4 regions of the Variovorax sp. HJSM1_2 genome follow, and region 1 is predicted to be linked to each of the others. Evidence: predicted binding sites of a transcription regulator. Region 1 holds the regulator's gene; each other region holds the start of a gene.
What was found. The regulator sigma-54, encoded in region 1, starts transcription at its own class of promoters, with help from an activator protein. The targets are predictions, from matches to a motif close to TGGCANGNAANCTGCTTT.
Positions count from the first base shown of each region.

Region 1 (7,791 bases):
TCCTGCGGTTGGTGTCATACACGCCCCGAAAGATTGGTCTTTATAACGCCGCTTGTCCCCAAACGGATGACTTGACATTGCGCCCCGTAAAATCACCACATGCTCTCAGTCAAACAAGATTTGCTCGCGGCCCTGGCCGGCGGGCTGGAAAAGATTCTGCCCGGTGCGGGTGAAAAAGCCGCTTTCGAGCTGCCGAAGATGGCCGCGCTGGGCGATTTCGCCATCACCGCCGCCATGCAGCTGGCCAAACCGCTCAAAGCCAACCCGCGTGCGCTAGGGGAACAACTGCGCACTGAACTGCTGGCCACGCCCGCGTTTCAGCAGTGGGTGGATGCGGTAGAAATCGCCGGCCCGGGCTTCATCAACATCAAACTCAAGCCCGCCGCCAAACAAGCGGTGGTGCACGAAGTACTGACCGCTGGCACGGCCTTCGGCACCCAGCCCGACAAGGGCGAACGTGTGCTGGTGGAGTTTGTCTCGGCCAACCCCACCGGCCCGTTGCATGTGGGCCACGGCCGACAAGCGGCTTTGGGTGACGCCATCTGCAACCTGTTCCAAACCCAGGGATGGAACGTCTACCGCGAGTTTTATTACAACGACGCGGGTGTGCAGATCGGCACCTTGGCCAGCAGCACACATCTGCGCGCGCAAGGCTTCAAGCCCGGCGACCCGGAGTGGCCTAGCGGCGAAAAAGCCGCCGCCTACAACGGCGACTACATCAATGACATCGCCAACGACTTCCTGGCCAAGAAGACTGTCAAGGCCGACGACCGTGAAGTCACCGCCAGCGGCGACATCAACGACATGGATTCGATCCGCGAGTTTGCCGTGGCCTACCTGCGCCGCGAGCAGGATCTGGATCTGCGCGCCTTCGAGGTGCGCTTCGACAACTTCTACCTCGAGTCCAGCCTCTACACCAGCGGCCGCGTCGAGGCCGCCGTCAACAAGCTGATTGCCGCAGGCAAGACCTACGAACAAGACGGCGCCCTGTGGCTGCGCTCCACCGACTACGGCGACGACAAAGACCGTGTGATGCGCAAGACCGACGGCAGCTACACCTACTTTGTGCCTGACGTGGCCTACCACATCGCCAAGTGGGAGCGCGGCTTCCACCGCGTGGTCAACATCCAGGGCACCGACCACCACGGCACCATCGCGCGTGTGCGCGCCGGCCTGCAAGCCGCCAGTGTTGGCATTCCCGAAGGCTACCCCGACTACGTGCTGCACACCATGGTGCGTGTGATGCGCGGCGGCGAAGAAGTGAAGATTTCCAAGCGTGCCGGCAGCTACGTCACGCTGCGCGATGTGATCGACTGGACCAGCAAGGACGCCGTGCGCTTCTTCCTGCTGAGCCGCAAGCCAGACACCGAATACATGTTCGACGTCGACCTGGCCCTGGCGCAGAACAACGACAACCCGGTCTATTACGTGCAGTACGCACATGCGCGCATTTGCTCGGTATTGGCGGCGTGGCAGGAACAAGGCGGCGCTGGAGTGGAAAGCCTGGCCAAGGTCGACCTGTCGCCGTTGACCAGCCCGCAAGCCCAGGCGCTGATGATGCAACTCGCGCGTTACCCCGAAATGCTGACCGGCGCCTGTGCCGACTTTGCGCCGCACGACGTCACCTTCTACCTGCGCGATCTGGCCGCGAGCTACCACAGCTACTACGATGCCGAGCGCATTCTGGTGGACGACGAACAGGTGAAACTGGCACGCCTGGCCCTGGTCGCCGCCACAGCGCAGGTGTTGCACAATGGCTTGGCCGTGCTCGGGGTGAGTGCGCCGAAGAAAATGTGAAGACCTTCATGAAGCAGAAAAAACAGCGCGGCGGCACGGCCATCGGGTTCATCTTGGGACTGGTGATTGGACTGGGTGCCGCTTTGGCCGTGGCCGTCTACGTCACCAAGGTGCCGGTGCCCTTCGTCGCCGGCAAGGGCGTCAACTCTGGCGCCGAGCGCGATGCGGCCGAGCAGCAAAAAAACAAAAGCTGGGACCCCAACACGCCACTGCAGGGCAAGAACCCGGCCCGGCCAGCCACGGCCGAGGCGGGTGCCACCACCGCGACCGCCACCGGCACCGTGGTTCCCGCCACACCCGGCGCTCCAGCCGTGGCAGGCATTGCACCCGCACCTGCGCCAGTGGCGGCACCTTCCCCGGTGACCACGTTGCCAGCGATGGCGTCCACTCCGGTGAAGGGCGATACAAAACCCAACCCGGCCAACGACCCGAACTTCGACCCGCTGGGTGACCTGGCGCGGGCCAAGTCCAAAGGCGTATCAACCACCACGGCCGCTGCCGCCCCCTCGGCCAAGACCGACAACGACGCGGCCGATCCGTTTGAGTACTTTGTGCAAGCCGGTGCCTACCGCACCCCAGAAGACGCGGAAGCCCAACGCGCCAAGCTGGCGATGTCCGGCTTGCAGGCCAAAGTGACCGAGCGCGAGCAATCCGGTCGCACCGTCTACCGCGTGCGCATGGGGCCCTACAACAAAAAAGACGATGCGGAAAAAGCCCGCACGCGTCTGGAAGACCTGGGCAACGAAAGCGCCTTGGTGCGCGTGCAGCGTTAGGTCAAACCGGCTTCAACCGAAAATCCCAGGCCATTCGCGCAAGCACTGCGCAGTGGCTGAACTTTTCCAACCGCCCCTGGTCAGAACGGCCACAAGGAGTGATCGTAAATGAAACGTCGTGAATTTTCCCTGGCCTCTGTTGGGGCAGTCGCCGCCTCGTCGCTGGCCCTCGCCCCCTTCGGTGCGGCACAAGCACAGGGCATGGCCCCCAAGGCAGGTACCGACTACAACGTGCTGAAAACCGCGGCGCCCGTAGACGGTGCCAGCAAGGGCAAGATCGAGGTCGTGGAGTTCTTCTGGTACGCCTGCCCGCACTGCAATGCGTTCGAGCCTACGCTGGAGTCCTGGCTCAAGCAGTTGCCCAAGGATGTGGCCTTCCGCCGCGTGCCGGTCAACTTCCAGAGCAGCTTCGTGCCGCCGCAAAAGCTGTTCTACACGCTGGAAGCCATGAACCTGTTGCCACAAATGCACGGCAAGGTGTTCCAGGCCATCCACGTCGACCACCAAAAACTCGACCGCGACGACGCCGTGATCGAATGGGTTGCCAAACAAGGCATAGACAAAGCCAAGTTCACCGAGGTGTACAACTCGTTCTCCGTGAGCGCCAAGGTGCGCCAGGCCTCGCAGTTGCAAGAAGCCTACAAGGTGGAAGGTGTGCCCGCCTTGGGCGTGGCCGGCAAGTTCTACACCGACGGTTCGCTGGCGCAAGGCATGCCGCGTGCCCTGGCGATCGTGGACTACCTGGTCGCCCAGGAGCGCAAGGCTGGGCCGGCCAAGTCTTGATGCCTGCTTGAGTCGTTAATTTGCCGTTTAAATGCCCGCAACAGCGGGCATTTTTCATGGCGCGGAGGTTGTCGCCGCTACAATGATCTGCAAGATTCATGCCTCTATGAAAAAAATCAACACCATCGCACTCCTCCTGGCCGCATTGGCGTTCACGGCCGGGGCTGCGCACGCCGAAACGGCGGACCGAGACAAGCCCATGAACGTCGAAGCCGACGCCATGCGTTACGACGACCTGAAGCAGACCAATGTCTTCACCGGCAATGTGGTCATGACCAAGGGCACCATCATCCTGCGCGGCGCGCGGGTGGATGTACGTCAAGACCCAGAAGGTTACCAATATGGCGTGGTTACCGCAGCGGCCGGCAAGCTGGCGTTTTTCCGGCAAAAGCGCGAAGGCGTTGATGAGTTCATCGAAGGCGAAGCCGAAGAAATCTACTACGACAGCAAGGCCGACAACGTGCGTCTGGTGCGCCGCGCGGTGATGCGTCGTTACTTGGGGACCAAGCTCAGCGATGAGACCACGGGTGCCGAAATCAATTACCACAACACCACCGGCGTGTTCACCGTCGACGGCAGCGTACGCAACTTGGCTGGCGCGCCGGGCGGCGCGGGCACCGCTAACTCTGGCGGGCGTGTGCGCGCCATGTTGACACCCAAATCAGCGGCCTCCGCGCCCGCTGTGCCAGACGCCAACACGACGGCACCGGCCTTGCGCCCCAGCCTGCAGCTCGGCGGGGAGCGCAAGTGACGGCGGCGCAAGTCGCCACATCCCCGGTGGACGATTCGTCCTGCCTGGAAGCACGCCACCTGCAAAAAGCCTATGGCGGCCGCAAGGTGGTCAAAGATGTGGGTTTGAAGGTCCGCAAGGGTGAGGTAGTCGGTTTGCTCGGCCCCAACGGCGCCGGTAAAACCACCTCGTTCTACATGATTGTGGGCCTGGTGCGTGCAGACAGCGGGCAGATCTTCATCGACAACCAGCCGGTGGAAGGCATGCCCATCCACCGCCGTTCGCGCCTGGGTTTGAGTTATTTGCCGCAAGAAGCTTCTATCTTCCGAAAACTCACGGTAGAAGAAAACGTACGCGCCGTGCTCGAGTTGCAGCACGGTGAGGACGACAAACCTTTCAGCAAAGCCGAACTGGAACAACGCCTCACCGACCTGCTGCAAGACTTGCGCGTAGAGCATCTGCGCAGTTCATCAGCGCTGGCTTTGTCGGGTGGTGAACGCCGCCGCGTGGAAATCGCGCGGGCGCTGGCCACCCAGCCGCGCTTCATCCTGCTGGACGAGCCGTTTGCCGGTATCGACCCGATCGCGGTGATCGAGATCCAGCGCATCATCAGCTTTCTCAAATCGCGCGGCATTGGTGTGCTCATCACCGACCACAACGTACGCGAAACCCTAGGCATTTGTGACCACGCCTACATCATCAGTGATGGCCAAGTGCTGGCACAAGGAACGCCCTCTGAAATCGTCAACAACGCCGAAGTGCGCCGGGTTTACCTCGGTGAGCATTTCCGGATGTAAGCCCATGGAATGCGTGCGTAACAGCTTTGGGGCGCAGCTTGGCCTGCTGCTACCGCCAGCCTTGTCGGCGGTGCGGGAGGCGCGCGCATGAAACAAGGTTTATCGCTACGCGTTTCGCAGCATTTGGCGCTCACGCCGCAGCTGCAGCAGTCGATTCGCCTGCTGCAGCTGTCCACGCTGGAGCTGAGCCAGGAAGTCGAGCAGATGCTCGACGACAACCCGTTCCTGGAAGTCGGCATTGACGAGGCGCCGCGCGAAGAATTCGGCCTGAGCCATGCCGACACACAGGTCAGCACCGAAGACCGCGAAAGCGAATACGCCACCAGCACCACGTCCAGCAGCACCGACAACACCGGATCAGACAGCCAGATGGAGTCTGAAAGCCCGTTGAGCCCCCAGGACGACAACCAGAACTGGGAAGGCGACGGCACCTCGGAAATCGCCCCGGACGACAGCGAATGGGGCGGCGACGCGCCGCCGCGCACCAACAACAACGAGAGTGACGGCGAAGTCGACGCCACCGAACTGGCGCGCAGCCAGATGTCGCTCACCGAGTTCCTGCACCGCCAGGCGCTGGCCCTCCGGCTCAGCGAAGAAGACCGCGCGGCGCTGCGCTTCCTGATCGAGTCGCTGAACGAAGACGGCTACCTGGAAGACAGCCTCGAAGAGCTGGCCCAAAGCCTGGCCGAGCCAGACGACGAGCTCGAAGAAATCGAAGAGCTGCAGCACCGCTTCACCATGGCGCTGGGCTTGCTGCAAAGCCTGGAGCCGGTAGGCGTGGGCGCGCGCACCCTAGAAGAATGCCTGACGCTGCAACTGCGCGCCCTGGCCGATGATGAGGCAGAAGAAGAGCAGGAACAAATCCGCGTCGCCGCCATCAACATGTGCGCCTGTCCCATGGACCTGGTGGCCCGGCGTGATGTGAAGCGCCTGGCCAGCCAGTGCCGCACCTCCGACACGGTGATCAAAGCCGCCTTGGGCCTGATCGCCAGCCTGGAGCCCAAGCCGGGCCGCCGCTTTGTTGACGTGGAGCGCAACATCGTCATACCCGACGTCATCGTGACCAAGGTAGGCCGTGGCGCGCAGGCGAATTTCCGGGTGCGGCTGAACCAGGACGTGATGCCGCGCCTGAAGGTGCACGACATCTATGCCAACGCGCTGAAACAGCACAAAGGTGGTGGACGCGATGCCTCGGTGAATGCCGCGCTGCAGCAACGGCTGCAAGAAGCGCGCTGGTTCATCAAGAACATCCAGCAGCGCTTTGACACCATACTGCGCGTGAGCAACGCCATTGTTGATCGGCAGAAGAACTTCTTCACCCATGGTGAGCTGGCCATGCGCCCGCTGGTGCTGCGTGAAATTGCCGATGAACTCGGGCTGCACGAATCCACCATCAGCCGCGTGACCACGGCCAAATACATGTCCACGCCGCACGGCACTTTCGAACTGAAGTACTTCTTTGGCTCGTCGCTCGGCACCGAGACCGGTGGCAACGCCTCCAGCACCGCTGTGCGCGCGCTGATCAAGCAGTTTGTCTCGTCCGAAGACCCGAAAAAGCCCCTGAGCGACAGCCAGCTCTCCGACATGCTCAAAGAGCAAGGTATTGAATGTGCCCGCCGCACGGTGGCCAAATACCGCGAGGCGCTGCGTATTGCGCCCACAAACCTGCGCAAAGCGCTTTAATGTCGATGCGCGTCTAGCGCGCACGGCATTGCCCCAACCCGCGAACAGCGAACCTATTTGCCATGAACCAGCTCAAGCTATTTTTGCCCTGCGCCGCAGGTGTTGAAGACTTTCTCGCCGAAGAGGTGCACCAGCTCACCAACCTGCAAGGCGACGACCTGCTGGTGCTGCGTGGCGGTGTGCTGGTGCGTGCTTCGTGGCGCGATGCCATGCTGCTCAATCTGCACAGCCGCCTGGCGCAGCGTGTGCTCATCGAATTGTCGAACACCGAGTACCGCAACGAGCAACACCTGTACGAAGCGGCCAGCCAGGTCGCCTGGGAGATCTGGTTCACGCCCAAACAAAGCTTCAAGATTGAAGTCACGGCGCAGCACAGCCCACTGACCTCGCTCAATTTTGCGGCGCTGAAGATCAAAGACGCCGTGGCTGACCGTTTCCGCCACAAACACGGTGTGCGCCCCGATGTGGACACACGTTGGCCCGGCGTGCGCATCTATGCCCACCTGACCACCGACCGCGCCACGCTGTACATGGACACCTCGGGCGAGCCGCTGTTCAAACGTGGCTGGCGCGAAGACAAGGGCGAAGCGCCGCTCAAGGAAACCCTGGCCGCCGCCATGCTGGCCGCGAGCGAATGGGATGGTGAAACACCGCTGTACGACCCCTGCTGCGGCAGCGGCACCATTGCCATCGAGGCTGCGCAAATCGCCTGCAACATTGCCGCAGGCAGCCGACGCCGCTTTGCATTCGAGAAGCTGCTGCCGTTTCAACCCCACGTATGGGATTCGCTGCTGAGCCAGGCCCGCGCCGCCGAGCACAAGCCGCGCACCGAGATTTTTGGCAGTGACGTGGCCCACCGCATGGTCGACTTCGCCATGCGCAACGCCGAACGCGCAGGTGTCGCCGACTGCGTGCAGTTCCGCGGCGGCGATGCCTTGCAACGCCAACCGCCCACCGCCAGCGGTGTGTTGATGATCAACCCGCCTTATGGCGACCGGATTGCCGTCGCCGGTGTGGCCCGTGAAGGGCGCAACGCCGGCCGTGATGCCGGACGCGGCGCGGCCGCCCCCGTGCAAGTTGTCAGCCGCGAACAGGCACAAACCGACGACGGCGGCGACTTCTTCCCGCAACTGGCCACACATTGGAAGAAAAACTATGCCGGCTGGACCGCCTGGGTGCTGACCCCCAACCTCAAGCTGCCCAGCCGCATGCGCCTGAAGGAAAGCCG
Region 1 is NZ_JBMOXA010000018.1:47,314-55,104, forward strand. Features, by position in the region: gene argS (arginine--tRNA ligase) at 100-1,797, shown strand; gene ACFQ95_RS18330 (SPOR domain-containing protein) at 1,806-2,570, shown strand; gene ACFQ95_RS18335 (thiol:disulfide interchange protein DsbA/DsbL) at 2,679-3,353, shown strand; gene lptA (lipopolysaccharide transport periplasmic protein LptA) at 3,460-4,104, shown strand; gene lptB (LPS export ABC transporter ATP-binding protein) at 4,101-4,880, shown strand; gene ACFQ95_RS18350 (RNA polymerase factor sigma-54) at 4,968-6,563, shown strand; gene ACFQ95_RS18355 (THUMP domain-containing class I SAM-dependent RNA methyltransferase) at 6,626-7,791, shown strand, end outside.

Region 2 (7,791 bases), on a different contig from region 1:
TGAGAAAAATAAATCATAGATTGAACCCAAACTTGTGTTGCCTTGATTAACAGGTGTTTTTGATATATTCTTATTATCTGAAAAATACCATCCTGTTCTAGGTGTACGATGCTCGAAAGTTAGGTTGTGAGTTCTACCATACGAGTGATTTTCAGTACTCGCAGATAATTTCGTCGTTATGGAGGGAGTCCAAGTCACACCACCACCTGAGAAATTTCGCGAGTCTTGTTCAATAGTGATGTAATTATCAGATTCTCTTCCCGCAATAGCAGTGAGGATAATTTGACTACCTAATGGATACTGCAAGTTACCGCGAAATACGTCTGCCGTAGTTTTTCTACCTGGATCGTAGTCAACAACACTCCTAGTGACGTCAATGCCCCATCTCAGTCTATTAAATAATTCTCTACTTGCCAATCTAAAAAGGCCTTCACTCGAAGATATATCTGATGCAAGTGAAGATTTATTTTTAATCAATGACTCCGTATATCGCCCCTCATAAGAGGCGAAGCTAGAAAACTCACCTCTTACATAAGGTGAAAATTCAAATGATGAAACTTCAGTCTTATTATTATTAATATTAGAATTTCCGAGAGAGGGCGTACCAAAAGCAGAAATATATTGTTGCGATATCGAACCATTTACATCAATGAACGCCCAATTGTCGATTAATTCAGCGACTCCTTTGGCATTTAATGCATTTTGTAGTTCATTTTTCCCGGAATTCTTTGCGTAAAGCAGCTGATGAAGAGAGTAATCAACATCCCCTTTAACTCGCCCATGGTTGCTTGACCAACGAAAGCCAGGAGAAATATCTGTCACCAAGTCTGATTTAGGATCCCTTTGACTTAAATCAATATTATTTGAATATGTCCCATTAATCGAGACACTTGGCTCAAAAATATACGAAGCACCACCACTAGAGGCATTATTTTGTGCAAAAACCAATTGACTTGTAGAACCCGCACCGATTAATGTGACGGCAGTAATAATTTTACGTAGCATTTTTCAGAAATCGATACAGGTTGCATACAATATGTCAATTTTTACTTATATTTAAAGTAGCTAACTACGCGGCTTGTGGTTGCTCATAACCGTAACCATAACCATAACCATAACCTCCTTGCGACGAGCTACGAACTTGATTAAGAACCATCATTTTCACAGGACAGTTTTCGATTGATGCGAGCGCATGCTGAACATCCGCCTGCAGAGTCTTTTGGGCATGAACGACCATGACAATCTGCCCCATATGTGAGGCAAGTACTCTTGATTCGGTAGTTAGTAGCAGGGGTGGTGAGTCAAAAATAATAATTCGATCCGAATAGCGGTTCGCTATATTACGAATTAACTGTGACATTGCATCACTTGCAAGCAATTCGGTGGCTCTCAAGTGAGGTGTTCCACTCGGCAATAAAGTTAATTTGTCAATATTAGTACGGAGAAGTACCTCAGACATGTCGGAAACATCTCCAACCAACAAATCCAATAATCCTGGACTTGCGGGAAGCCCCAACATTCGAAGGACAGATGGTCTAGCAACATCTGCATCGACCAACATGACGGTGTTATCCAATTCAGTTGCGATGCTCATGGCAAGATTTAGCGCGGTGAAACTCTTGCCTTCACCAGCCAGCGCGCTTGTTACCATGATCAAATTACCATTTTCAATGGTAGAGGGTCCTTTCCCCATCGCGTTGGTAATCAACGGACGCTTGATCACTCGATATTGATCAGATATCTGAGATCGTGGCGAGTTAGGGCTAACAAAACCAGCAGAAACAAGCATATCTAAATTCAATTCGACACGCTTAGATACAGTTTTTGATGCCGATTTTTCCTCTGTTTCCTCAATTTTTCTTAGAGAACTTTCAGCGGCTTGCCTTGTCTCGTTTAACTCACGTTGTGAGTCTAATAAATCATTCGCTTCGTTCGATATGGTGACCCCCGCTCGCTTCAGTTGCTCCAACCGTCGCGCTGCCTGCTCAATCAAGCTACTCATATCAAACTACCTCCGACACGTCCCGAGAAAAATGCCAAAGCCATGATGCCAAGGACAAAACAGATAATTAATCCACCTAGTGCAACAAAAAAACGTCTCAAATCAGAGCGTTCTTTTTGACGGACCGCATCACTGACGACCAAAGTCACAATTCCTAATAAAGGAAGATCAACCACGTTTTGCAATGATCGCGCATCGTGGAACACAGGCCGTAACTGGCTTGCAGCAAATGCCGTAAAGCCGCCAGCGCCAATCGCGATAGCAAGTACCAGAAGCAATAACAGCATCCGATTCGGAGCAACTGGTTTGGGTGAAACTCTTGGTGGATCAATCAAGCGAAAATCTGCAACACCGGCCGCTGATTCCAGATCACCAGACAACGTAGCCGACTCACGTCGAGAGACCAGATCTTCATAGTTCTTCTTATTGATTGCGTAATCTCTATTTAGTTGAGCATACTCAGCTTCAATTTGAGGCGCATTCTTCATTGATGCCAATGCTTTTTGGTACCGGGAACCGTATTCCGCGACTCTCGCACGCAAAGCTGCGACTTGTACTTCGGATGAAGCCATCACCCGACTCAGCTCTTGGGCCGCAAGGCTGCTGGTACCCGTTACTGTTCCCGAGTTGCTTACAGCAATTTTTCGAAGTTCTTGCAGTTCCTTTTTCTTTTGGTCTTCTAGATCCTTAATTAGTCTGCGCGCGCCGACGACATCAGGGTGTTGATCGGTATACCTTTGAAGTAAAGCATCTAGATTTCTCTTTTGTGCATCAATACGACTATCAATCTCGGGTGTCGCATTATTTTGAGCGGACTCTTGCATCAAGCTTCTTGAAGCCAGATTTGCAGACTGAGATTTTTCAATATCCAACTGTTGTCGCGCGGCATCTCTAGCGTTTTCAGCTTCACGAAGTTCAAGCTTTGCCCGCTCATACTGTGCGTTTATTTCGCCTAGCCGACCAGCCATGTCTGGGCCATTTTCAGTTTGAGAATCAATATTTTTTAACTTGAACTCTTTCAATCTTGATTCAGCGGCTTCAAGTTTTGCTTCGTAAATCTTAATTTGTTCACCGATAAACTTCTTCGCTGCATCCGTATCTTTTCGGCTATCGCCTAAACTTGACTCAACAAATATGGAGACCAAAGATTGAACTACTTTTTTTGCCTTTTCGGGACTGGGGTCCTGAAAAGACAAAACATATAAATTATCTCGCCCAGTGGTTCCAATTTTCAGTGTCCCCATTAGGCTATCAATCAAGCCTTCTTGGGTTGACTTACTTTGGCTCCCACTTAAATCAAGATCAGCCATTCGAATTAATTTCTCGACATTAGGACGAGTAATCAAGGTTCGACTCAGCATACCAATTTGTTGATCAACATTTGGCTGTACCGCCAAGCCCGACATCAAAGGCTTCAAAATTGATTGTGTATCAACATAGATACGCGCTGAAGCTTCATATTTATCAGGAACACGAACGACTACAGCGGCACCTATTACCCCAACAACCCAAGCTACCAGAAGCCCTAGCCAACGATGCTTCCACGCACCTTTAGCAAAGGTTAATATTTGGTTAATTAACTCATCCATGGATTATTGCAGTAATATTTTTGAAAATCTTTTTCATATTTAGTAGCTTTACCTTGGATATTTAGATCACTCAAAACCAACCTTGTGGAATTATCAATATATCCCCAGGTTTCATTTCAGCATTTCCAGAAACATCGCCACGCTTGACTAGATCTTTTAATCGTACAGAGTAACGCTTACCCCCCTCTGAAGTCCGCAAGATAGATGCTGCATTGCCATCTGCAAAATCGGTCAACCCTCCGACAGCAATCATGACATCCAAGACTGTCATTTTTTGTTTATATGGAAGAATCTGTGGTTTCGCGGCCTCTCCCACGACTCGAATTTGCTCGCTGTATGGCCCAACGAAACTGGTCACGATGACCGTAACAACAGGATCGCGAACATATTTGGCCAATATATTTTCGACTTCGCGAGCCACTTCAACCGACGTTTTTCCTTGCACATTTAATTCATCGACTAGGGGCGTCGATAATTTTCCATCCGGTCTTACCGGGACAGACATGGATAGCTCAGGGTTGCGCCAAACAATGATATTCAGAGAATCACCCGGACCGATTATATAATTATAATCAGGGCTAGCAGCCAGCGCTGGCGCTTCAGGATATTTATCCGAGAAGGTCGAGCAACCTGTAAATACTAAAGAGGATACCAGCAAGCAAAATAATTTAGCTTTATTAGAAAAGCCACCAATGTTCTTCCTCAAGATAATTCCTCTCTTTAAATCAAAATACCAAGGTCTTCAAGTCGGTGGCAAATATAGCCGACATTACTTGACCAACTTGCAAAAAAAGTCACACATCGCTTCGCCATCACGTCGACGCGCCACTTCCACCAGGCAGGCGGTCGAACAGAACCGTCATCAACCAGCTCAGCGCCCCCCTTGCAGTACGGGTCGGATAAATTTGAGCAGGAGCTGCTGAAGAGGATTGGCGTTACCGAACGGTCGCCAGGTGAACTTCAGTTTTTGATGGTAGGCATCAAAGTGCATCCCCCAAGGGGCCGCTTTGATGTTGCCTCGGCCCAGCAGAACCTTCAGTACCGAGGTGCCCATCACGCCCGCGCACATGTCGCAAGCCATGACGGTTGACGGGCCGCGCCGTTCCGCAAAATTGACGGCTTCTGGCGCCACGAGATAGTCTCGATTGAGCATGGCAGGAGAAAGGCCCGCAATGAACCGCGCGTACTGCTCGTTCTGCTCATACCCCTCCACCTTAAAGTACTCTTCAAAACTCATGCCATCGGGTTTGAAATACAGGAAGGCGGTTCCCATGCCAAGCGGGGCTGCCGTCAATGCAGGGATGCCCTTGTCGCGACACTTGGCAAAAACCATGCGCCTGGCTGGGAGCGCAAAGAAGTCTAGCCCGTCGACGTAAACGTCGATATCTTTGAGGAATTCGTCAACGTTATCGGGCTGCACGCCCTTTGGAAAAGCCTGAATCTGCAGTTCGGGGTTGATGTCTCGCGCCAGCTTGGCCACCGTATCCAGCTTTGGCTGCCCCATGAAGGGCATGAACGCACCTGCCTGCCGATTTAGGTTATGCACGTCGAAATCGTCGAAATCGGAGATATGGAAATTGCCGATGCCTAGGCGAGCTAAGGTCAACAAATGCGCACCACCAACACCTCCCAGTCCAGCAATGGCAACGCGTGCGCCGCGCAATTTTTCTTGCTCCGCCACGGTCAACCAGCCGATATTTCGAGAGAAGGCACGACCATAATCAAAAGCGAAAGACGCTGGCATTTACGGCTCCATCATTGTTAGTTCCAACAGCCAGCCATTTTGCACATTAACCACGGTAAATCCACCTCCGGATTCGTGTGCTCCTGGAAATTCTTCTTTGAAAGCACGCTTGCTGCATATTGTTCATAGACAAAGTCAGAGATGCCTGCTTAAAGCTTCTTCAGACGCGAGAGCCATTGCACAGTGAAACCACTGAAGCAGTGATGCAGACACTTGGTTGAGGGCAGCATCCCGAGCGAAAACCGCATACAAAGAAAAAACCATCTCACAATGAATTCAAAACTCAACGCAGCAAGATCGAAGAAGCATCAAGAGATGTCGGGAATTTTTACAAAAGGCATCTTCTCTCCGTTAAAAAAAAAACTAAGTGCATGAATTTATGTGACTTTTTTGGATTGGCACACTACATGCTTCTGCTCTAACGGAAGCGATATCTTTCGCCCCCGACAACTCTCTTCTTTTACCAAGGAGTCTCACCATGAATTTCAAGTCTTTTGCGATAGCGTCAGCTCTGGCGCTCGCGAGCACGGTCTCTTCCGCCGCTCTTGTTACTGTTAACGAAGCAAGTTTGGGCGTCTTCGGCTATACGGTCCAAGACGTCAAGCAAATGACCGGTACGTATCAAGAAAATGTGACCGTGACCAACACCGGCACTTTCACCGCTGCGGCAATTGCAAACTTCACGGCCTTTACCAATGCCAGCGGTACGGCGTATAGCTTTGTTGCAGGTGAAGCTGCAGTGAATGCTACCTATCAACTGTACGCAGTATTCACTGGTGCCGGCACTGTCGGCGCAGGCGGTGTCTTTACTGGCACATCCGGCACGTTCACGCTTTATGCGTTGACGGGCGGCGTACTCGGATCCCCCAATCTTGGCTTCGACATTTCTGGCAATCCCACGGCCTCTGCCAACATCGTCAATGTCGGTGCACCTGGCTGGACCGTGACGGAATTGGCCAGCAGCAATGTCATGTCATACGGCCTTGCCACCGGTGTTGGTTCGGAAAGCTCTTCGTTCAAGTTCTTGTTCGATGAAACGACGCTGACCGCCGCAGGCAAATTGTTCTTCATTGATCCTGATCCGTTCTATGCAACGGTGAATGTCAACGGCGACGTGGACGATGGACTGAAGGCTCTTCCCGGCCAATACTCCAACGTGACAGGCCAGTTGAGCGCTGAGTTCACCAACACTGTTCCAGAACCAGGTTCGTTGGCTCTGGTCGGCTTGGCACTGGCCGGTATCGGCATCAGCCGCCGCCGCAAGAATACTGCCAAGTAATTTGGCGGTATCTCAAAAGTCTTTAAGCTAAAAACTTTAAAGACTCCTTGGTAAAGAAACGGAATGCTTAAGAGCATTCCGTTTTTTTATTTCTGCCCTTGGAAAAAACTCTTCCCCATCCATATCGGGCAACACAGCCAGTGCGGTACTGAGCTCGTAGCCCTGATCTCACCACGCGCTATACCCCTCGCACCGGCCTCATGGCCACACGCGCTTATCTAAAATGCAGGGGATTGATCGGCGATCCGTCCCCCTTGCCCGATCTATCGCGGTTTGGAGTGTCCCGTAGCGCATGAGAAACATCTTGATTGTCTGTACGGCCAATATTTGCCGATCACCCATGGCAGAGATCGTGGCAAATCACAAAGCGCAACAAAGAGGGCTGCGTCTTCACTTTGATTCCGCCGGCACCCATGCCGCCAAGGGCTTGGCTCAGCCCGACAGCCGCGCCAAAACCGTGTTGGAAAAGCGTGGCTACAAGATCAAGAAAGGCCGCTCGCGCAAGATCGACCCGAAAGACTTCGAGCGATTTGACCTGATCCTGGCCATGGATAGGACGCACCTCGACACACTGCAAAAGCTTTGTCCCAGCCAACACCAGCACAAACTCAAATTGTTTCTGGCGTCAGCCAAAAGCCTTGGTACGGACGAAGTTGCAGATCCGTACTATGGCAACCTAGCAGGGTTCGAACGCGTTCTGGACCTATGCGAGGCAGGAGCCGATCACTGGCTCTTACAGTTGGCCTGAACGAGTTGGCCTGAACGAGTTGGCCTGAACGAGTTGGCCTGAACGCTAACGAGTGTCACATACTGCGTCGCTCATCGCGAACGCAGAAGGCCTGAGGCACTGACCTCGTCAAACCTTGTAGTAATCCCGGTACCAGGCCACGAAGTTTGCAATGCCCGTCTGCACAGGGGTTGCAGGCACAAAGCCGACCCATTCCTGCAGCGCATCCGTGTTGGCATAGGTTTCCGGCACGTCGCCATCCTGCAGCGGCAGCAGGTTTTTCTCTGCCTTCTTGTCCAATGCATCTTCGATGCAGCCGACAAAATCCAGCAGAGGCACGGGATTGTTGTTGCCGATGTTGAAAACACGATACGGCGCATTGCTGGTGGCGGGATCGGCTGACCTGGCGTCATAAGCCGGATTGATTTCTGCCGTGCGGTCTAGCACACG
Region 2 is NZ_JBMOXA010000041.1:1,455-9,245, reverse strand. Features, by position in the region: gene ACFQ95_RS24700 (TIGR03016 family PEP-CTERM system-associated outer membrane protein) at 1-1,005, opposite strand, end outside; gene ACFQ95_RS24695 (XrtA-associated tyrosine autokinase) at 1,070-2,002, opposite strand; gene ACFQ95_RS24690 (XrtA system polysaccharide chain length determinant) at 1,999-3,591, opposite strand; gene ACFQ95_RS24685 (XrtA/PEP-CTERM system exopolysaccharide export protein) at 3,662-4,246, opposite strand; gene ACFQ95_RS24680 (ThiF family adenylyltransferase) at 4,463-5,335, opposite strand; gene pepA (flocculation-associated PEP-CTERM protein PepA) at 5,814-6,614, shown strand; gene ACFQ95_RS24670 (low molecular weight protein-tyrosine-phosphatase) at 6,907-7,362, shown strand; gene ACFQ95_RS24665 (NAD-dependent epimerase) at 7,471-7,791, opposite strand, start outside.
Region 2: a site for sigma-54 is predicted at 5,732-5,749, ahead of pepA (flocculation-associated PEP-CTERM protein PepA). Genes of this name have one in related genera too.

Region 3 (7,791 bases), on a different contig from region 1:
CAATCAGATACAGCACATTGCGCCACAAGGTCATGCGGCTGGCACACAACGAGTCACCAGCCTTCAGCCGCGCCCAGGCGCCGTTGGAGAATGGCTCCAGGCCTATCGACCACGGCAATACCCACAATGCCAACACATAGGTGACGGCGTAAACCGCGAGCACCCGGCGCACAGCAACTGAGCGCCACCCACCCCAGAGCACGGCAAGAACAGCCAGCATCGCCCATTGCACCAGGCCGGTACGGGATGAAGAAACCGCATTGCCCAAAGCCAGCAAAACCGCCAACACCAGCCACACACGATGTAGGTTAACCTGCCGCGCCACAGGCTTAAGCTGCGAGGTCCACCACAACAAGGCGGCCAAGCCGATGTTAGTCAGTGTGGAGAACTGATTGCGCTGGCGCAGATTGGCGAACGCTTCGCCCTCTTTGGTGTAGTTAACCCAGGGTGCGAATGCTGAGGCAGCCCCGTAGTACTGAACGAGCGCCAGGAGACAGCTGAGCACCGCCGCCAACAGCCAAGCGCCAGCCGCTACGCGCGGCCAGAATTCGGCCCCTGCCTTTTGGCGCCCTAGGGCAAGTAGCAGCAGAATTGCGGCAGTCGCCCCGAACGCTACCAGCCACGGAACGACGGCGGGAGAAGGGCCAAAGGTAAAAGGATTAAGCCAAGGGACTGTGTAAAGGCCAATGATAACAAACAGGCTGAGCGGAACTGGCTGCATCATCCGCGTCCAATTAAGAAATGAGGCTCATACTTATGGCAACTTTGCCTCCGGCCACGGAATGGAGGTGGCCTCTGGATATTGTTTTCCAGTCGCAACCCAGCCAGCCTTAAGTCCATCAGCAATTTCGGGTGGCAGCATCTTTTCAACTTTACGCAACCAAAGCTGTGTTTCCTCCGAGCCTCGTCGAAATGCGAGCACCTGCGCATAACGCAACATATTGCCGGAAGTGGGGAAGCTCGTCACGACACGGTATAGATGCTGCATTTCTTCCTCGGTCACTTTAGCCGGATCAAATTCGAGCCGCGCGTTGCGCATGAAATCGGCTAAGTCGTCGAGCACCAACACATCTGGCGTGTGGCCCGGCGGAAGGTTGCCAACACGGTTTATTTCCAACCGGAACACTCTAAAGTTTTCCTCCACCCGCAGGTAATCTCGCATAACGCTGAACAGCAAAATACAGCAACAAAGCCAAAGTAAGAGTGCGATCCAACGGCTCGTACGAAAAAGCACTCGTGCATGTTGCTTCTGCTCGAGCATGCCCATGACGAGCCCCGTAGGCAACAAGAAGTATGCGTGATGGAGCGGTAACTCAACCATGGCGTGAAGGCCCACCACGACTAGAAATAGCGCCATGACGATCTCCTCTGGGCTGCGCACCAGCCCAAGGCGGCGCACCATCCAGCCGACCAAGATCAGGGCGACCAAACCACCTATAGGAATTCCGTTCCAAAGAGCTAGATCTAGAAATAGGTTGTGTGAATGCTGAAATAGCCCCTGCATACTTGGATGATTTTCAGCCACTGCAAGGTGCGCTACAGCAAGGCGGTTCCAGCCATATCCAACCCAAGGGTGTTGAGCCAGCGCGTCTAAAAACATCTGATAGGCCTGAATTCGCAACCTTGACGACCCGCCACCGAACGATGCAGAGCGTATTTCATGATCTAGGTGCAGCAGATCACTCAGGTACTGCAACGAAAAGGTGCAAATCAGAAAGTATCCAAACAGTACCGTGATATACCACGGCGTGCCGCGAGGCAACCACTTCCGCCAACACCAGACCGCAGCAGTGGACACAAAAACGGCCAACATGGCCGTTCTTGACTGCGTTAATGCCAATCCAAATAAAAGATAAAACACCATGGCCAGGGCACCTACCCGGCCGATTTTGCCGCGAACCACACCCCATGCCGCCGCCAACATCCCCCAAAGAAGCAGAGTAGCCAATTGATTAGGCTGGCCGAGATTTGCAGAAGGACGGCCAGGACTGAATTCAGCCATCCAGATTTGCATGTCATCCCAGTCGGTCATCACAGCAACCCACTGACGCAATTGCAGCCCAACGGAAACGATTGCGGCAATACCAATCGCAAGGAAAAGAGCATCGGCCGCGCGGCTAGGCGATGCCGCCTCCCATTGAGCGCCTGTCAGCAGCGCTAATACCAGTCCAAATACAAAAAGACTATTGACCCAGGCTTGGCCCATGTAAGGCAACAAACCCATCGAAAACTGAATAAGAGGAACTAGAGCTAGCAACGAAAACAAAATGGTGAGCGGGCGCCACGCCACGGGCACTTGTCCACGAAGGAATACTGCAGCGCACGCCACGGCAAGCATCACGGCCACCCAGGCATCTGAGTGAAAAGTGGCCCACGGGTAGTAGTGATTCGGAAGCAGCCAGGCCAGAGCAAGTAAAGGAGCCCATAACCCAGTCCATAGCGGGGGCAACGGCGAGATAGTTTTCAATGTGAACTCACCCAAAACTCAATAAACGTATAGAACTCAAAATACCGAGACACATAAAAAAAGCCCCCCGAGGGAGGCTTTTTTGACTATCGCAATTGCGATCTTAGCTACCTTGGCAGCTTGCTGGACGATATTTATTGAGAATCGAACCAGAGCAGATCCATGTCACCTGACCATTGTCTTTAAACGTGCCGGTCAAGAGAATTGTCCCACCCGAAATTTTCGGCTCAGCACCGTTGGCCGTAGCGGTAATCGTGCCGGTAGTCGAGTTTGTGAAACTATATGCGACTCCGGACACATATTTGGAGGACTGCGAATCCACTGAGACGCTCGCAACTGCTGGCATTTGACCAAACGTTGCAGCAGCCTCAGAAATCGAAACCTTAGGCGAAGAAGCCGCCAAGATCACTTCCGTGACCTTTGCACGAATCGTGTAATCCTGGTACGCAGGCAAAGCCACAGCGGCCAAAATACCGATGATCGCCACAACGATCATCAGTTCGATCAGGGTAAAACCTTTTTGCAGGGAACGCTTCATAGCCGGAGCTCCTAGTTGAATTAGACCCGGTAGCTTCTGCATTTGTCATGCCAGGGCATAAACGGGTGGATTGCGGTGTTTCAGACCATGGTTTGCCGGTCAAACTGCCAATTTTTGGCCAATCGATACGCCAGGGTGACATTTTTGTCAGCATTTCGCCATGCTGCACTGCACCAACGCCGCTATATGTCGAACAACTGCCCCGCTTGCAACCAGCGGATGTCGTGTTTGCTGGTTTGGTCGTTCGGTTGTGGCCCGCCAAATGCAGCGATTTCGGCCATGATCAAATCCGTCTCTGATGGCTTGGTGTGCGTGATGTAAATGGGTGTTTTACGGCTGTGATCCATGTACTCCAACTCTTGCGCCAGCGCCTGCGGTGACAAATGCAGACTCAATTTGGCCAAGTCCTTTTCGCGGTTGCTGAACGCGGTCTCGATAACCAGCATGGCCGCATCCAATTGGTTGAAGCGCTTCCAAAACGCAGCATTGCGCTCTGTATCACCCGTGAACACCCAGCAACGCCCGCCATCTGACGCAGCATAGCCCACAGCAGGCACGGTATGAACGGCGGGCAAGGCCTCAATGGTCTTGCCGCTCAACTGCAAGATCTGGCCACAGGTGATTTCTTGAAAACGGATGAAGGGCGCGGCCGCAGTGGGAATGACGCTGAAATCGGGCCAGATCACGTTGTTGAATATGTGCTGCTTGAGTGCGCGGATCGTGCCTTTCAGGGCATAAATCGTGATGGGCTGGGTGCGGCGTGCAGCAATGGCGTCGACCATCAGCGGCAGGGCGGCCACGTGGTCGAGGTGTGAATGCGTGAGGAAGACATGGTCCACGGCGGCCATTTCATCCAGCGTCAGGTCTCCGACGCCGGTTCCCGCATCAATCAGTATCTGTTCATCCAGGAGGAACGAGGTGGTTCGGCAACCTTTGGCAATGGCGCCTGAACATCCCAACACGCGCACTTGCATGAGCGCCCCTTATTTGGTTTCAAAACTCGTTGCCCCATCCCAAAATGGGTCGAATGGCTGCAGCCGCATAGAGGCTACACGCTCGGCATAGAGTTGGTAAAGATATTTTGTGGGATTTTGCGCGCGCAAGCTCAGCAATTGCGTATCGCAAGCCATCCAGTCTTGTCGACGGTAAGCATTCAGAAAAGCATTCCAGGATGTCAACTCAGCCGCGTGGCGCGCGGTCAGTTGATCGGCTCTGGCCAACACACTAAAGATGTCGACGGCCACCTCTTTGCCTTTGACCCGCACACGATCGAGCTCTTGCCAGACGTACTGGTTGGCTTGTTGGCGAGTACCTTCACCCACGATCATGTCGACACCGTAAATGCCAGACAGCCCTTGCAGCCGGGCTGCCAAATTGACGGCATCGCCAATCACGGTGTAGCTACGGCGAATGTCCGAACCCATATCACCAACAAACATAGGCCCCGTGTTGAGGCCAATGCCGACGCTGATGGCGACCGAACCCGAGTAGTTCTGGGTGGTGTTCCAATCCTGCACGATTTGCATCATGTCGAGGGAAGCCGTCACCGCAAGATTGGCATGGTTGGCCAAAGGCACTGGCGCGCCCCAAAAAGCCATGACACAGTCGCCCATGTATTTATCGATGGTGCCAGCGTGGACCCGGATATTTCGACTCAAGCGCGTGAAAACATCATTCAGCAGCGCCTGTAGTTGCAGCGGCTCCAAGCGCTCAGACAGCTTGGTGAAACCCCGCATGTCGCAAAACATCACGGTCAGTTCGTGGTACGCCGCTTGCATCCGGTATTGCTGGGGCTCGCCCACCATGTCACCCACCAACTCCGGTGGGACATAGGTGCCGAACAACGTCGCCAAGTGATGCCGCGAACGGCTTTCAAAAAAGTAGCCGTAACTCATGCTCAAGGCAAACGCCACCAGTACCATGGCCACATTGGCCGCCAATGGCAACACCAAGCCGTGCGCAGCATACAACCAGAAGTTGACGCCGACGACCAGAGCCAAAACGACCGAACAGAGCAGCATCGATTGACTCGGGCGCAGGCGTGGCAACCAGAGCAGCAGAATCAGGCCGGACACCAGCATCATCACGACTTCATAACCCACGGCGTAATCGGGTGTGACGGCCACGTGGCCGTCCAACAAGCCAGACAGCAAATTGGCGTGAAGCTCGACTCCCGGAAAGGTTTCGCCCAGTGGGGTGACCCGCAAATCCAATAGCCCAGGCGCGGTCGTTCCAACCAATACGATCTTGCCCGTCAATTCGCCTGGCAGCAGCTTGTTGTCCACAACATCAGCAGCCGACACATAGCGAAACGAACCACCATTCGCCGTGCCTTTTCCGCGAAAAGGCACAAGGGCTGCACCCCGTGCATCCACAGGAATGGCAACCGCCCGACTTGGCCCCGACAGACGCACGTTTTCTAGTCGCCCAACACTAGGAGAAAGCGGACTGGCAGGCGCCAGCCCCAGAGAAACCTCCGTCGCGCCTATGATCTGCCGGTACATCGCCAAAACAAGAGACTCGTAATACTGGCCGTCATGTAGCGCGAGCAACGGCAAGGAGCGGATGAGACCATCCCTATCGGTCACAGAATTGAAAAAACCCGCAAGCGGAGCCGCTTGGGCGATTTCTGAAATATTGGAACCAAAGCCCGACCACAATGGCAACCCAGGAGCCATGCCGGCGCTCAAAGACGATGCGGGTATCACGGGCTTGGGCAACACCCCGGATTTGCGGGATTCGTGATTGCCGGTGAAGTAATAGCCCAAGACGACGGGACGATCCTGGATGGCACGCGTCAACAGTGCGTCGTGATCCAGCGAAGGTTTCAAACGCTGCAATGCTTCGTTGAAACCCGCTTGGCCGCGCAATTCATGCTGAGCCAAGCGTTGAAGCTGGAATAAACCGGAACGCTCATCAGGCCCGAGAAACACCATGTCGAAACCAGCCAAAGCAATCTTCTGCCGATCCAACAATTCCGTCATCAGATCGGCCAAGACTTTGCGGCTCCAGGGCCAGCCGAAAGTCGCCAGGCTCTTGTCATCAAAATCGACAATGACGATTCTGTCGTCCATGACATTGCGCACGGTGGCTCTGAGCCTGGCATCGTAAATGCCGTCGTCTATCTGCTGTAGAACCCCAATATGCAACAAGCCCGCAGCGTACAGTAGTCCAAAAACCAGCGGTAATAGCGTCGTTGCAAAACGAGGCCAGCGTTTGAGCCATGCCATGATGGCGCTGCGTTTAGCGATAGCCATCACGCTTGTGCATAACCGCCCAGCGTCGTTCAGGCTTGGATAAATTGCATCTGCGTGCCTGCAAGCTGAAGAACATCACCGTTTTTCAGCGCTACCGGCGTGGCACCGATGGCAGCGCCATTCACCGTCGGCTGTTCGGCACCTTCAACATGGACCACCACGTAGCCGTGTGGCCGCCGGGTGATCGCAGCCACGGCCACGCCCGGCTTACCTATGGTGGTGACAACTTTGGTCAAGCTCACCTCACGTCCAGCGGCAGCGCCTGACAACACCTTGATGGCCCCGTTGATGGGCATGCCACCGGCATCGACACCGGCGCCCAAAGGCATTGGCGCGGAGTGATCGCTGGCACGACGGCCAAACGGCGGTGCGCCCGGCGCTAACTGGCCGAGCCCGGAAATATGTGAATAACCGGAGGTGGGTTTCTCAGGCGCAGCCTCGCCGCCTTCATGCAAGAACTTGATCTTGTATTTGCCGATTTCCAGAAGGTCGCTGTGGTGCAGCAACTGCTTGCGTGCCGCTTTGCCATTGATGTAGGAGCCGTTGGTGCTGTTCAGGTCTTCCAGATAAACATCCGACCCCACCATCAGGAGCACAGCGTGTTCGCCACTGACCGCCAAATTATCGACCACCACGTCGTTGTACGGCCGACGGCCAAGCGTAGTGCGGTCCTTGGTTAACTGCACTTCTTTAATTACAACGCCGTCGATCGACACGATCAGTTTCGGCATGGTCGGCTCCTAAGTCCATCCATCAGCTTGGTTCCAAGTAAAACTAGTTCCCGATCAATCTGGCCATCAGGCCACGCTTTCTCTGATCCGAGACAGCGTGCACCAACAACACCGTAATATTATCGCGCCCGCCGTGCGCATTGGCGGCGTTTATCAACTGTTTGGCTTTTTGCTCAAGGGAGGCATCTGTCTCCAGGATCTTGGCAATAGGAGAGTCTGGCACCATATCGGTCAAACCGTCAGAACAAAAGAGGTACAAATCCCCGGCTTCTACGCGGTGCTCGTGCACTTCAAGCTGTACCTCATCGTCGATCCCCAAAGCACGGGTCACCAGATTGCGGTTGGACGAGACCGCGGCTTGCTCTGGCGTGATGAGTCCAGCATCAATCTGCTCTTGAAGAAAAGAGTGATCCTTGCTGATCTGCACCAATTGTCGATCACGCAGCCGATAACAACGCGAATCGCCGATGTGCCCAACAACCACCTGATCCAGCAAAAAAACCCCCATGACCAAGGTCGTGCCCATGCCCGCATACTGGCTGTTGGCATTTGAGGCATGGAAAACAGCCGAGTTGGCAAGTGCCACGGACTCGCTCACCGCCTGCCGAACAGCCTTCACCGTGGCAGCATCACCATATTCCGTCATCCAACGGCAAAGATCACTTTTGATCGACTGGACGGTCATGTCGCTGGCCACTTCGCCAGCGTTATAGCCGCCCATACCGTCAGCCAATACGGCCACACCGCAAGCTTCGTCAAACGCTGCTGCGTCTTCATTGTTTTCACGCAAAAGCCCTG
Region 3 is NZ_JBMOXA010000009.1:221,610-229,400, forward strand. Features, by position in the region: gene ACFQ95_RS12775 (PglL family O-oligosaccharyltransferase) at 1-505, opposite strand, end outside; gene ACFQ95_RS12780 (Wzy polymerase domain-containing protein) at 755-2,467, opposite strand; gene ACFQ95_RS12785 (pilin) at 2,571-3,005, opposite strand; gene ACFQ95_RS12790 (3',5'-cyclic-nucleotide phosphodiesterase) at 3,188-3,979, opposite strand; gene ACFQ95_RS12795 (CHASE2 domain-containing protein) at 3,989-6,262, opposite strand; gene ACFQ95_RS12800 (FHA domain-containing protein) at 6,292-6,993, opposite strand; gene ACFQ95_RS12805 (Stp1/IreP family PP2C-type Ser/Thr phosphatase) at 7,037-7,791, opposite strand, start outside.
Region 3: a site for sigma-54 is predicted at 3,041-3,058, ahead of ACFQ95_RS12785 (pilin). Genes of this name have one in related genera too.

Region 4 (7,791 bases), on a different contig from region 1:
TCGGATGCGCTGCCGCTGACCGGCATCGTGCTGACCAAGACCGACGGTGACTCACGCGGTGGCGCGGCCCTGTCGGTGCGCCACATCACCGGCGCGCCCATCAAGTTCGCCGGTACCAGCGAAAAGATCGACGGCCTGGAAGTCTTCGACGCCGAACGCCACGCCGGCCGTGTGCTCGGCATGGGCGATATCGTGGCACTGGTCGAGCAGGTGTCTGCGGGTGTCGACATTGCTGCGGCGCAAAAGCTGGCCGCCAAGGTCAAGAGCGGCGAGAGTTTTGACCTCAGCGACTTCCTGGGCCAACTGCAGCAGATGAAGCAAATGGGCGGCCTCTCCAGCCTGATGGACAAACTGCCGACCCAGATGGCCGCCAAGGCCGGTTCTGTGGACATGGACAAGGCCGAGAAAGACATGAAGCGCAAGGAAGGCATCATCCTCAGCATGACGCCGCTGGAGCGCCGCAAGCCCGAGCTCATCAAAGCCACACGCAAACGCCGCATTGCCGCCGGTGCCGGTGTGCAAGTGCAAGAAGTCAACCGCCTGCTGAACGAGTTCGGCCAGATGCAGGAGATGATGAAGAAGATGAAGGGCGGCGGCCTGATGAAGATGATGAAAAAGATGGGCGGTATGAAGGGCCTGGGGGGCATGAAGGGCATGCCGAAGTTGCCGTTTTAAACGGTACAAAAAAAGGGCCGCGTAGCGGCCCTTTTTTATGGCTTGACGGGCTCAGCTCTTGCGCCGTGTCCGCCATCCCAGGGCGGCCAGAGCGGTCAGCATCAGCAGCATGCTGGAGGGCTCGGGCACGTGTTGCAGCGAGAAATTGGCCAGGGTGGCCAGTTGGGCGTCGGTCAGGCCTTCCAGGCGTGGCGCGTCCAGCAGGTCGAGGCCGGTGGAAAGCGCCAGGTCCACATCGTTGGCGGTTGGGCCGTCTTCGTCGCTGGACAGGAAGGCGAAGTTCAGCAGGCTCAGCACCGCGCCCGGGGCGATGCTGACGGTGAACGACACGTTGTAGCGGTCGGGCGTGATGGTCGCGATGCCCAGGCCGTTATTGCCCGAGACCAGGGCCAGCACGGGGTCATTGCCGCATTGGCTGGTCCAGTCGTCCTCGCAGCTGACGATCAGGCCGCCCTGGTTGTAGTGGATCAACTCGTCGCCGTCCGAACCCAGGTTGCCGAAGAAGTTCAGCGTGGTGTTGATGACTTGGCTGGTGTTGTTGGTGAACGAGTCGAAGAAGCGGAAAACGTTGCCGCTCAGCAGCTCGACCTGGCGGGTCTGCGTCAGGCCTGTGGTGCCGCTGTTGTAGAAGCCGAAGGCGTCGAAGGCGCCATTGCCGCCGTCCTCGACCTGGCCCAGCGCCCGGTTGTAGAGCGGTGTAGTGCCGCCGGCACCGGTGTAGCTGCTGCCGTAGCCGCTGCCATTGAAGATGCCACCGGTGGCTTGCAGAGGGGTGGCCTGAGCGCTGACGCTAAGAAGCAGTGCAGCGGCGGCGGCCGTGACGATGCGAGAAAACATGGGAAAAACTCCGAAATAAAAATGACGAGGGGCAGCCCGGCAAGGGCTGCCTGTGTTGAGCAATACGTGGCAGCGCCGCGTCAGCTGCGGCGCGCCGTCAGCCATTGGGTCGACGGCAGGGGCCGGCCGACCAGGCGGATCTCACCAATCCAGCCGTAGTAGCCGTCGGTCAGCACCGTGTCCCACCAGCCGGCGCCGACGATCCAGGGGTTGTTGACGCTGATGGAGCGAGTGCCCGTTTCGGCGTTGGCGATGTTGCGCAGCACCGGCGCGCCGTCGACAAACAGCGTGGTCATGCGTGTGGCCGGGTCGTTGACGATGGCCACGTGGTACCAGGTGCTGCGTATCAGTTCGCCCGACCAGGCGGTCTGCGGGTACTGCGAATTGCTGGCGGGCACGATCTCCCACTGCACTTCGCGCAGGCTGGAGATGGCGAACAGCACGCTGGAGGCTTCCGGGTCGCCGCCACGGAATCCGCCCGGCACGCTGCCGCGCCGGCCCACACGGCCCAGCAGGTTGGCCCAGCGGTGTTTGTTCGAATCCCAGTCGGCCGGCAGCTTGATGAAGGCCTCGATGGTGTAACCGTTCCAGAAGCTGCGGTTGTTGACCGACGCACCCACCTGGGTCAGGAAGGCGTTCAGCCGGCCCGTGGTCTTATCGCTGTTGAGAAAACGCACGCTGCCTGGCGCCGACGACAGGTAGTGTTTGTCGGTAGACCAGACCACATCACCCAACTGGGCGGCACCGGCCGGGGTGGCTCGGAACAGATGCTGGCCCACGTGCTGGCCGCTGGTGGTGATGTTCGGCATGGCTTCGCCGATCTGCACGACCCGGCCTTCGCTGATGCCGGCCGGTGCGCGCCAGTGGGCGTAGTTGTCGTCGCCGGTGATCAACGGGAAGTCGTTGGCGTCTGCTGGCGGGCGCATGACCGCTGGCGTGGGCTCGACGTAGTTGGCAAGGAACTCGCTGCGCACACGCGGCAGGATCGCGGTGCCAGTGGTGGATGGCGTCGGCTTCCAGCGCAAGAAACCAGCAAAGCGCTTCTTGAAGTTGATGTTGATGGTGAAGCGCTGGTTAGCTGCCGTAAGTTCGGCGAAGTCGAATTGCGTCAGCGTGTTGGCGGGTTTGCCCACCACCCAGGGCGAGAACGACATTACGTCGATCTTGTTGCCCACCAGGTCGACCTCGTAGAGCCGCATCATGGCGTTGCCGCCCTGGTAGTCCATCTGGTAGTCCACCACCATCTGGTGCACTTCGTTGCCGAACTTGTTGAACTTCGGCAGGTAGGCCGCACCGTGGTGGTGGCCGTTGAGCGTCATGAAGATCTGGTCGTTGTCGTTGATCAGCTTGTCCCAGAGCATCTTGCCGTACTCGGTCTCGGCCGGCGTCACGCCATCGGCGTTGATGTTGAGCAACTGGTGGTTGGACAGGATCACCGGCAGCGTGGGGTTGCGGCGGATGACGTCGCGTGCCCAGGTGATGGCCGCGTCCGACACGCGCCAGGACATCGACAGCACCATGAACTGCACGCCATGGGCGGTGAACACGTGGTATTCGTGGAAGCCCGAGCCATCACGCTCGCGGAAGGTGCTCTGGCGCGCCGCGCGATTGGTTGGAAACCACTGCAGATAGGGCTCGGCCGACAGGTTGCGTTGTGCATCGGTGCCCGAGCCCTGGTCGCTGGGTGTGCGGTAGTCGTAGTCGGTCAACACGTCGTGGTTGCCGGCCAGGATGGAGTAGGGCACGGCGGCGTTTTCCAGCAGCTTCATGGCCTCATCGGCCACACGCCACTGGTTGGGCTTGCCAACCTGGTCGACCACGTCGCCCAGGTGGATGGCGAAGGGGATGTTGTACTTGCTGGCGTTGTCGGCGATCCACTTCGTCTGTGCGGCATAGGGCGTGGAGCCGTAGCGGTTCTGGAACTGCTGGCCTTCGTCGGTCGTCGCATAGCGCGAATAGAACTGCGTGTCGGGCAGCACCGCGATCGCGAAGCTGGTGACAGCCGTTGTGGCCGCCTGTGCGGCCTGCAGTAAGCCGCCGCCGACGGCCATGGCCGACAGGCCGGCCGCACCACGCAGCATGCTGCGGCGGTCACTAAGCATGAGTGCTTGTGGTGTGTTGTCGGTGTCCTGCTCTGGGACACCATTGGTTTCTTGGATCATTGCATTCAATAAATTGTGAGCTCCCGCCCGGAGCCACAAAGTTTCGAAAATGCACGCGACACCGCCGTGACATGTCAGGGTGACCGACCAATCCGGCAGGTTTCTAGTCGTTCATATGCATGCAATGAAAGAGGTGCATAAGCCAAAAAAAAGCCGGCTCATCGAGCCGGCTTTTTTGGTGAGGTGACGCACTGAGATCAGGCCGCCAACAAAGCACCTTGTGCGTTCTGCGCCGCAGCCTGTTCCAGGCGACGTGCATGCACCTTGGCACGGCGCAGCACGGCAGGTGACCAGCTTTCTTCCGGGATCAGCAGGAAGCGGCGTTGGCGCAGGGCTGTGCCCAGGGCGATCTGGCTGGTCAGCACGGCGGTGGGGATGGCCAGCAGCAGTGGCGCGCCGATGGGGATCAACCACACCAGGGCGCTGGCGTCGATGGCGGCAATGCCGGCGGCCAGCAGCGCGATGACCAGGGTCATAGGAGCCAGGCTGCGGGCGGTGGCGCCCCAGCTCAGCGCCACGGCGTCACGCGGAGGCGACTTCCAGTCGAGCTTCACGCCGGTGATGGCGATGATCACAAACAAGGTGTGGGCCAACATACGCACTGGCGACTGCAGCATGGCCAGGGCGCTTTCCAGCAGCGCACTTTTCACCAGGCTGAAGCCACCGCCAAAGCGGCGTTGTTCACCCTTCATGAACACCGCAATGATGCCCAGCACACGTGGCAGGAACAGCATGCTCAGCGTCCAGACCCACAGGCCCATCAACTCAGCGGGCAATACATCCCATTGACCGGACATCACCTGGGCGCTGGCCAACACATGCGAGCCTGACAGCCACAGCGCGGTGCCCAGCGTCATGAACGCCAACCACAGAGGAGCCGACAGGTAGGACAGCGTGCCGGTGACAAACATCGCGCGGTGCACCGGGTGGATGCCGGGCTCGGCCATCAAACGGGCGTTTTGCAGGTTGCCCTGGCACCAGCGGCGGTCGCGTTGCAGTTCAGACAGCAGGTCTGGTGGTTGTTGTTCGTAGCTGCCCACCAGGTCGGCCACCAGCCACACGTGGTAGCCGGCACGGCGCATCAGTGCGGCTTCGACGAAGTCGTGGCTCATGATGCCGCCGCTCATGCCGCCCTTGCCCTTGATGGGCGCCAGGGCGCAATGTTCCATGAAGGGCGCGACGCGGATGATGGCGTTGTGGCCCCAGTAGTGCGACTCGCCCAGTTGCCAGTACTGCATGCCCAGCGTGAACAGGCGGCCGGTCATGCGCGAGGCGAATTGTTGGGCGCGGGCGTGCAGCGTCACGTGGCCAATGGCTTGCGTGGCGGTCTGGATGATGCCAGCCTTGGGGTGCACTTCCATCAGCTTGACCATGGAGGTCAGGCAGTCGCCGCTCATCACGCTATCGGCGTCCAGCACCACCATGTATTTGTAGTCCTTGCCCCAGCGGCGGCAGAAGTCGGCCACGTTGCCGGCCTTGCGGTGGCTGCGGCGCGTGCGCAGGCGGTAGTAGACCTCGACTTGCGGACCATTGGTCTGGGTGGCCAGCGCACTGCGCAGGTTTTCCCAGGCGTCGCGTTCGGCGCGGATGATGGCCGGGTCGTAGCTGTCGGACAGCACAAACACGTCGAAGGCACCGCTGTGGCCGGTGGCGGCCACCGATTCGCAGGTGGCGCGCAAACCGGCAAACACGGTCGACACGTCTTCGTTGCAGATCGGCATGATGATGGCGGTACGCGCATCGGTGGGCATGGCGTGGCCTTGCACTTCGCGCGCCGACAAGGAATGTTTGTCGCCGCGCAGGCTCACATAAAAGCCCATCAGTGCAGTGGCAAAACCGGTGACCACCCAGGCCGACAGCAGGGCGAACAGGCCCAGCTGGCCGTATTCGAGCCAGGCGTTGTCGTAATCAGGTTGCACGCCGGCGAACAGTGTGGTGGCCAGGGCCGTGGTCAACACGGTGATCAGCAAAAACACATTGCGGCGCTGGCTGGCGGCTTTTTGCCAGGTCTCAAAAGCCGCGGGTTGGGCCGCAGCTTCAGCGCGGCGGCCCGACAAACGCATCAGCGTGCCGGTGGCGATGCTGTTCCAGAAACCGCGCCATGGGCGGGGCACCATGCTGCCGCGGTGCACGGGGGGGGCGGTCACGGAATTGGGATGGCGCTCTTCGCGCAGGCTGCTGCGCTGGCCGACCCAGGTCTGGCCGGGCAATTGGCGACCGATGCGTGCGACAGGTTGTGTCGTCACTTCGGCTGGCGCCGTGCTGGTTGCGGGCACGGCCACGCGTGGTGTGCGGTTCCAGTTCCAGGGCTTGGTGGCCAGCTGGACCCCGTCCTGGGCCCGGGCCTGTCGACGGCGCGCGAGCACCGGCGAGGGAGTTGGGGTGTCTGCTTGAGGCAGTGCGGAGGAGGATGGCAACAGAGGCTTCATGTGCTCTGTAGTGCAAACCCTATGCCAGGTTGAAAACTTGTTTTAAATCAATGGCTTGGATTGATTTTTGAAGGTTTTTGTCGGGTCTGTGCGCTGCACCCCCTGAAAACCGGCCTTATTTGTCGCCAAACGGCGACAAGTTACCTGTGTCGTCAGGCTGATGCTATATAAATCAACAACTTAGTCCTGTCGTTCATCAGCGACAGGGTTTCCTGGGGCCTCGGATTTAAACAAACCAGGCGTCAACTCGTGTTTTTGCAGCAGGCGGTAAAACTCGGTCCGGTTACGGTCGGCCAGGCGTGCGGCGTCGGCGGCGTTGCCGTCGGTGAGCTTGAGCAAACCCACCAGATATTCGCGCTCAAAACGTTGTTTGGCGTCGGCATAGTTGAGCACCTGCACGCTGGGCACACGCAGCGCGCGTTGCACCAGGGCCAGCGACACCAGTGGCGTGGCGGACAGCGCACACACCTGTTCCACCACGTTGAATAACTGGCGCACATTGCCGGGCCATGGGGCCACGGTCAGGGCCTTCAGTGCTTCCGGGGCGAAGCCGCTCAGGCGTTTGTTGTATTTGCCGGCCAGGCGCGTCAAGAAATGGTTGGCGAGCAGCGGAATGTCTTCGCGGCGTTCACCCAGCGTGGGCAGCGTCAGCGTCACCACGTTGAGCCGGTAATACAGGTCTTCGCGGAAGTCACCCGTGGCCATGGCCGCGTCGAGGTCGCGGTGGGTGGCGGAGATGATGCGCACGTCCACCGGGATCGATTGGCTGGAGCCCAGCGGGCGCACGGCGCGCTCTTGCAGCACACGTAGCAGCTTGACCTGCAGCGAGGGTGGCATGTCGCCAATTTCGTCGAGCAGCAAGGTGCCGCCGTCGGCCGCCTGGAACAAGCCCTTGTGGTTGGCCACGGCGTCGGTGAAGGCGCCCTTCATGTGGCCGAACAATTCGGATTCGAGCAGGGCTTCGGGGATGGCACCGCAGTTCACCGCCACAAACGGTTTCTTGGCACGTGGGCTGGCGCGGTGGATGGCGCGTGCCATGAGTTCCTTGCCCGCGCCGCTGTCGCCGCGCAGCAGCACGCTGGCGTCCGACTGCGCAATCATGCGCGCCTCGGCCAGGATTTCGGCCATGCGGTTGGAGCGGCTGACGATCTCGTTGCGCCAGGCTTCATCACCCACGGTGGCGGGCAGCGCCGGCGCGCTCAGCGCCAGGGCCTGGGAGATTTTGTCTAGCAGTTCCTTGCCTTCGAACGGCTTGGTCAGGTAGGTGAACACGCCGCGCGCCGTGGCTTCCACCGCATCGGGAATGGTGCCATGGGCGGTGAGCAAGATCACGGGCAGTGAGGGGTGGCGCTGACGCACTTCGTCAAACAGCGCCAGGCCATCGCGGCCGGGCAGTTGCACGTCGCTCAGCACCAGCTGCGGGCGTTCGATGTCCAACTGGTTCAGTGCGGCCTCGGCCGAGCCCACGGCCGATACACGGTAGCCCGCGGCCGTGAGGCGCATGGACAGCAGGCGCAGCATGTCGGCGTCGTCGTCCACCACCAGCAAGTGGGGTGCGGCATGGGTGGTATGTGGCGTCATGGCGATGGGGCCTGGTGTGGGGTGGTGCCGTTGCCGGGGTTGTTGCCGGGGATATTGCGAATAGAGCCGGGCAAGGGGCGAGAGTTCAAGCTGCGCTCCAGCGCACG
Region 4 is NZ_JBMOXA010000013.1:112,933-120,723, forward strand. Features, by position in the region: gene ffh (signal recognition particle protein) at 1-675, shown strand, start outside; gene ACFQ95_RS16100 (PEP-CTERM sorting domain-containing protein) at 727-1,512, opposite strand; gene ACFQ95_RS16105 (metallophosphoesterase) at 1,593-3,614, opposite strand; gene mdoH (glucans biosynthesis glucosyltransferase MdoH) at 3,872-5,896, opposite strand; gene ACFQ95_RS16115 (sigma 54-interacting transcriptional regulator) at 6,284-7,684, opposite strand; gene ACFQ95_RS16120 (hypothetical protein) at 7,681-7,791, opposite strand, start outside.
Region 4: a site for sigma-54 is predicted at 6,113-6,130, ahead of mdoH (glucans biosynthesis glucosyltransferase MdoH). Genes of this name have one in related genera too.